Regions from separate parts of the Caldibacillus sp. 210928-DFI.2.18 genome, predicted to be linked through region 1. Evidence: predicted binding sites of a transcription regulator. Region 1 holds the regulator's gene; the other holds the start of a gene.

Region 1 (3,755 bases):
ATCGCAAATAAAAATGATCATTTTCATTATGCATATGCCCTTTCTAACATAGTCCTTATCTAAATAAAACTCGGGCGTCCCGAGCTTTATTCGACCCGAAACGCGGTACTCACCGATAACAAGGGAATTACTCCGGTTTCCATTATACCTTTTAAGCAAGCTCCTTATGCCATAACCTATCCGCCACTTCAAGTTGCTTCGTTACCGGAATTTTATATTTTTTAAATGGATAAAATAAACAATGGAAAATTCTTATCTTTTAAACAGCAAGCCCTTCTTCTTCCTTCATTTTTTTCCGATACACCAGCTTCGAAATCCAAATACTAACTTCATAAAGCAATATTAATGGTAAAGTGACCATCATATGCGAGAGAATATCCGGCGGTGTAATCAGTGCCGCGATGACTAGCAAGATAAAGTACGCATATTTTCGCACCCTAGACAAAAAGTCAGGTGTAATTATTCCAAGCCTTGTTAAAAATAATATAATCACCGGCAATTGGAATAACAAACCAAAAGGCAACGTAATTTGTAACAAAAAATGGAAATATTCATTGATCCCAATGACTTGATTGATTTCCATTCGGTCCCCTAACTGTTTCATAAAGCGAACAATAAACGGAAATAATACAAAATATGAAAACGAAATACCTGATAAAAACAAAAATACCGAAACAGGTATATAGGCTAAGGTTATTTTTTTTTCCTTTTCATATAAACCCGGTGAAATAAAAGCCCATAACTGATACAAAACAAAAGGTGAAGTTATTACACAAGCAATGATAAAAGCGATTTGCATATAAATCTTTAGCGGGTCAGTTAAGCGGAAGGCGTTCAGTTCCAAACTGGCCGCTTCATCAGTTTGTTGCAAATATATGATCAACGGCTCTGCCAAAAAAAACGAACCGATCATTGCCAAAAGAAAGAAGACAACGATAAAAACCAACCGTCTCCTTAATTCAACGAAATGCTCAATTACAGTCAATTCGTTTTTCTCCATCTCTTCTCTCCCTACTTGCCTTCTTGATCTTTTCTCTTCCCATTATTTTCATCAGCAAGACCCTTTGTGGCATTTTTAAATTCCCTTAGTGTATCTCCTGCCGCACGACCGAGTTGCGGTAACTTTTTCGGACCAAAAATTAATAATGCCATGATTAATATGAGAATTAAACTACCCGGACCGATTGTCATGTTTCTCCCTCTCCCCCAGCAACCTCATTCAAATTCATTCATTGTCACCCAAAAAAGATTTTACAAAAACTTTTTTCCTATCATATCGTATGAATCATAATTATTGCAATACAAAATATGGTGTTGTTTTGAAGATAAATTTTTAGTGTTACCTACCATTTCCCTACTTTAAAAAATTAATCTCCAACCACTACTTCCTCATTTGAGTAATGTTTAATTAAATAAACAAAAGATTGTAATTCAACAGCTAAATCAATATGGTGAACACGAATATTTGACGGAACAGTTAATCGAGCTGGCGTGAAATTTAAAATTCCTTTTATTCCTGTTTTTGCTAAACGATCAGTAACCAATTGGGCAACAGGAGCCGGGACGGTCAGAATAACAACCTGAATCTCTTCAGTTGACAATATTTGTTCCAGTGAATCCATTGGGTAAACAGTAATATCACCAAATTTTTGATCGACCTTTTCTTGGTTTGCATCAAAGGCACAGACAATTTTAGTATTATTGTTTTTAGTGAAATTATATTTTAGTAGAGCTGTACCTAAATTACCTACACCGATTAAGGCTACCTTTGTTATTTCATCCTGGTTCAATATTTTTCTGAAAAAGGATAACAAATACTGAACATTATATCCATACCCTTTTTTACCTAACGCGCCGAAATAAGAAAAATCCCTTCTAATCGTTGCCGAATCGACCTTAACCGCTTCACTTAACTCAGCAGAAGAAACTCTTTGTTTTCCTGACTGGTACAAATTTTGAATAAAACGATAATATAATGGCAATCTCTTAGCGGTGGCTTTAGGAATTTTTAGCTGATCTGTTTCCATGTCAAAATCCTCCAATGCTGAAAAATTATTATTTTTCTATTATAATATCTTTCATTGCCCTATAGAAGTAATTCTTTTATAAGGCATACAAAGCACACTGTGAACGCTTACATTACAAATAAACATGTACACTTCCTCAATTCTTATTTTTGTTAACATATTCACCTACTATGATACACTATTTTTTTTCATCTGTCTTGTAGGTAGTTTCATTTAATCTCCATTTGCCATTTTTCCTCCCCTTCATGTACTATTTTTATATAGACTTGTTGACATGACATTTACAGGATCTCCTTTAAATGTCGGAAATGATGGATCGAAAAGCGACTGGATATGTTATGGTAGAGGAAGGAATCGATTATTTTGTAATCAAAAACAGCATGTTCCCATTCGCTTCACTCTGAAAATAATTAGTCAGTCATTCATTCTTTTAAAAGGCAAACAGAGTCAAAGCTGTTATATTTCCAGGTAAAGGACCATTTTTATTGTGAAATGTTGAGGTGCAAATCATGATTTTACTACAAGTAAATCAACTAAATAAATATTACGGGGCAGATCTTGTCCTTTCGAATATTAAATTAGAAATTCATACAAGAGACCGAATTGCCCTTGTTGGTAGAAACGGATCAGGCAAATCAACCTTGCTGAAAATAATTGCCGGTGAACTTGCTTATGACTCCGGAGAAATTATTAAGCCAAAAGAAGTAACAATTGGCTTTTTAGATCAACATACCGGTCTCGTTTCAGACAGAACTATCTGGGATGAAATGCTGACTGTCTTTGAAGATTTACGTAGCATGGAAAAAAGGTTACGTAATCTTGAGCAGGAAATGGCAAAGGAAGAAACTTATACAGATGAAGGCAAATACAAGCAAATTTTGTCCGAATATGATTATTTACAGCATGAATTTAAAGAACTGGGCGGATATCAATATGAAGCAGATATTCGTTCCGTATTACACGGGCTTAATTTTTCCACTTTCAATTATCAAGAGACAAAAATATCCAATTTAAGCGGCGGACAAAAAACTCGCCTGGCTTTAGGAAAATTGCTCTTATCAAAGCCGGACATTTTAATTTTGGACGAGCCGACGAACCACCTAGATATCGATACATTGACATGGTTAGAACAATATTTGCAATCTTATGATGGAGCCATTCTTATTGTTTCCCATGATCGCTATTTTCTTGATAAGCTTGTAAACCAAGTTTATGAATGCGCTCAGACTACTTTAACAAAATATGTCGGTAACTACAGTCAATACTTAGTCCAAAAAGCAGAGAATTATGAACGTGACTTGAAAATGTATGAAAAACAACAAGATGAGATAGCAAGAATGAAAGAATTTATTGCCAAGAATCTGACCCGTGCATCAACAACAAAACGGGCACAAAGCAGGCGTAAAGCACTGGAACGAATGCAAATGATTGATAAACCGCACAGAGACGATAAATCTGCTAATTTTTCCTTTCAAATTGAGCGGCAAAGTGGCAATGAAGTTCTTAATGTGGTTGATTTGGCCATTGGTTATGGAGCCAATCAAATATCAAAAAATATCCACTTTCGAATTCAAAGAGGAGATAGCATTGCGTTGCTTGGCCCAAATGGTGTCGGCAAATCTACTCTACTGAAGACAATTGTCGGCCAACTCCAGGCTCTTTCCGGAAACATCCATTTTGGAGCGAATGTAACCATTGCTTACTATGATCAAGAACAAGCAAACTTAA
Region 2 (3,755 bases), on a different contig from region 1:
CACGAGTTAATTTTATAAAGTTAACGGCATATCCGGATACACGAATGGTTAATTGTGGATATTTTTCCGGATGATCCATAGCGTCTAGTAAGGTTTCACGGTTCAAGACGTTAACGTTTATGTGGTGACCACGTTTTGTCATATAACCGTCCAGCATACCGACTAAGTTACTTACTTGAGATTCATCATCACGACCAAGTGCTTTTGGTGTGATGGTGAATGTATTTGAAATACCATCAAGAGCATCTTCATAAGGTAATTTTGCAACAGATGTTAAGGAAGCAAGAGCACCTTTTGTATCACGACCATGCAATGGGTTTGCTCCCGGTGCAAATGGTTTACCGGCTTCACGACCATCAGGAGTGTTCCCAGTTTTCTTACCGTATACAACGTTTGAAGTAATCGTTAAGACAGATTGTGTTGGAACAGCATTCCGGTAAGTGTGATGTTTACGAATCTTTCTCATCACTTCTTTAACAATCCATACAGCAATTTGGTCAACGCGATCATCGTTGTTCCCATATTTAGGGAAGTCGCCTTCGATTTCATAATCAACTACAAGCCCATTTTCGTCACGGATCGTTTTTACTTTTGCATATTTAATTGCACTTAACGAGTCAGCACAGACAGAGAGTCCGGCAATCCCGCAAGCCATTGTCCGTAAAATATCACGATCATGTAAGGCCATTTCTAAACGTTCATAACTGTATTTGTCATGCATGTAGTGAATAACGTTTAATGTATTTACATAAAGCTCACATAACCAGTCAAGCATGGCATCGAATTTATCCATTACTTCATCATAATCCAGATATTCAGAAGTGATTGGCGCAAATTTCGGTCCAACTTGAGTTTTTATACGTTCATCGACACCGCCGTTGATTGCATAAAGAAGAGCTTTTGCAACGTTCACGCGGGCACCGAAGAATTGCATTTGTTTACCGATTCTCATTGCAGATACACAGCAGGCGATACCGTAGTCGTCACCGTAAATTTCACGCATCATATCATCGTTTTCATATTGAATGGCACTCGATTTAATCGACATTTTTGCTGCATATTTCTTGAAGTTTTCCGGTAATTTTGTTGACCAAAGAATCGTTAAGTTCGGTTCCGGAGCCGGTCCTAAGTTATCCAAAGTGTGCAAGTAACGGAATGAAGTTTTTGTTACCATTGGACGACCGTCAAGCGCAATACCGCCGATGGATTCAGTTACCCAAGTCGGGTCACCGGAATATAATTCATTGTATTCAGGTGTACGAGCAAATTTTACAAGACGCAATTTCATGATAAAATGGTCAATTAATTCTTGAGCTTCTTTTTCGGTTAATGTACCATTTTTTATGTCTCTTTCAATGTAAATATCTAAGAAAGTGGAAGTACGACCAAGGCTCATTGCTGCACCGTTTTGTTCTTTAATGGCCGCAAGATAAGCAAAATATAACCATTGAATCGCTTCTTTTGCATTGGTAGCCGGTTTACTGATATCATAACCGTAAGCTAATGCCATTTGTTTTAATTCTTTTAAAGCACGAATTTGTTCTGAGTATTCTTCCCGTTCACGAATAACATCGTCAGTCATTGTACGGTCGCCGATATAATTTAATTCGTTTTGTTTTTGTTCAATTAGGAAATCGACACCGTATAAGGCAACGCGACGATAGTCACCGATAATCCGACCACGGCCATATGCATCTGGAAGACCAGTAATAACTCCGGCATGACGGGCAGCTCTCATTTCCGGCGTGTACGCATCGAATACACCTTGGTTATGAGTTTTCCGCCAGTCAGTGAAAATATGTTCAATTTCTTTGTCAAGTTCAAAACCGTATGCTTCCAATGCTTGTTTTGCCATGCGGATACCGCCAAATGGCATTAACGAACGTTTGAAAGGTTTGTCAGTTTGGAAACCGACGATTTGTTCAAGGTCTTTATTTAAATACCCTGGACCATGAGATGTAATAGTCGATACAACTTTCGTATCAGCGTCTAATACACCGCCAGCTTCCCGTTCTTTTTTCGATAATTCCATAACTTGATCCCAAAGTTGTTTTGTTGATTCAGTCGGACCTTCCAAGAAACTTTCATCACCGGTGTAAGGAGTAAAGTTTTTAATAATGAAATCACGCACGTCAACTTCTTCTTGCCATTTACCAGGTTTAAAGCCTTCCCAATATTGAGTCATTTCTCATGCCTCCTAAAATTATATTAATATAATTTGTTCACTATTTCACATGTTTGTTTAAAAAAAATATATAACAGGTAAAATGTTGTTACTGATACAGTTTTGAAATCTTTTTGTAGTGAACAATCTTTCTATGAATATAATAGCACTTTCATAACTAATTTCAAAGCAAATTTTTTTACAAAAATGTGATAAAAGTTAGTTCTACACTGATTTTCACATAAAATTCACATTTACTAAGAAAACCCTGAAAAAATGATAGAATATATGTTTGTATTATATATTTAAAATAAGATAGCGCTGAACTGTATTACTAAAATTTATTAATAATTTCTGAACTTGTCTCATAGAAATATAATATCATATATGTTATTCGGTAATCGAAACAAAGTGATGGGGGTTTTCTTCATCCCCTCTGATGTTAGTTATGGTTAGTTACCAATCGGACCTTAACGGGTAGTTCATTCCCCATAAATTTTCTCGTAAACTCCTAATCTTGAGGCGGGGTCTTACTGCCTGTTAAAGTGGCTAATATCATGCAGAGAAAATCAATTGAGACACAAAGGAGTTATTTATGAGCAATTTTTTTAAAGGAACCATTTTATTGGCAGCAACAGCTTTTATAAGTGAGTGTATTGAATTTTTAATTAATTTAACGATAACAAAAGAATTAGGTGAATATGGTGTGGGTCAATACATGACAATTATTCCATTAATTGGACTTGTCATGATCATTGCAAGCATGGAGTTGCCAATTTCCATTTCAAAATTTATCGCTGAAAAGGAAGAACTTTATCATTTGACCATGTTAAAATATGCTATGAAACTGACAATAATTTTCATTTCAATTTTATTAACGGTTTCAATACTAATTTTTATGATTTTCCCGATTTTTAGTGAGATCCACCCGCTGATTCGCTGGGTTATTTTGCTATTAGTCCCGATTGTATCGATTTCTTCCATTGCCCGGGGTTATTTTGTCGGTATTCAAAAAATGGGACAAGTTGCTGTTTCGAATTTGCTGAAAAGGAGTACACAACTTTTTATCCTTGTATTTATTTATCAAATGTTTGATTTTCAGCTTGAAGTTGCTATTTTGATTGCGTTATTTTCATTAATTGGCGGTGAGCTGCTTGTTTTTATTTATTTGATCAGTGCTTATGTTTTGCAGCTAAGGTATTTAAAAAACCGACCAGTCGTAAATATCCCTAAGAGTCAACTGGCGAAAAGTTTAATGGAAGTTTCCGTGCCAACAACTGCCATGAGAATATTCCATTCTTTGACCCATGCCATCCAACCGTTCTTGATTAAGTATACTTTAGTTGCTGCCGGTTTATCAATGGGAGAAGCGACGGAAAATTTTGGGTTAATTTCAGGTGTTGCGATGACGATCGGCTTTTTTCCGGCCTTTATTGCCCATTCATTAATGACTGTTTTAATCCCGAATGTTTCACAAGCATTTGCCAGTCACAACCATGAACAATTGCTGCAATTGTTGAAGCGTGTTATTTTATTGACTTCTTTATATGGGATTCCTGTCACTATAGGCTTCTACTATTTTGCCGATGAG

Evidence for each region. The regulator Rex, encoded in region 1, represses fermentation and respiration genes when NADH is low (regulators of the CRP and FNR family bind a similar motif). The targets are predictions, from matches to a motif close to TTGTGAAATATTTCACAA.
Region 2: pflB (formate C-acetyltransferase) is a predicted target of Rex. The motif match lies at 2,219-2,236, and genes of this name have one in related genera.

What each region holds. Positions count from the first base shown of each region.
Region 1 covers NZ_JAJCHL010000019.1:36,817-40,571, forward strand. The annotation lists gene tatC (twin-arginine translocase subunit TatC) at 260-1,000, opposite strand; gene tatA (twin-arginine translocase TatA/TatE family subunit) at 1,012-1,191, opposite strand; gene LIZ98_RS06265 (redox-sensing transcriptional repressor Rex) at 1,368-2,027, opposite strand; gene LIZ98_RS06270 (ABC-F family ATP-binding cassette domain-containing protein) at 2,537-3,755, shown strand, end outside.
Region 2 covers NZ_JAJCHL010000077.1:1,873-5,627, reverse strand. The annotation lists gene pflB (formate C-acetyltransferase) at 1-2,185, opposite strand, end outside; gene LIZ98_RS13710 (oligosaccharide flippase family protein) at 2,760-3,755, shown strand, end outside.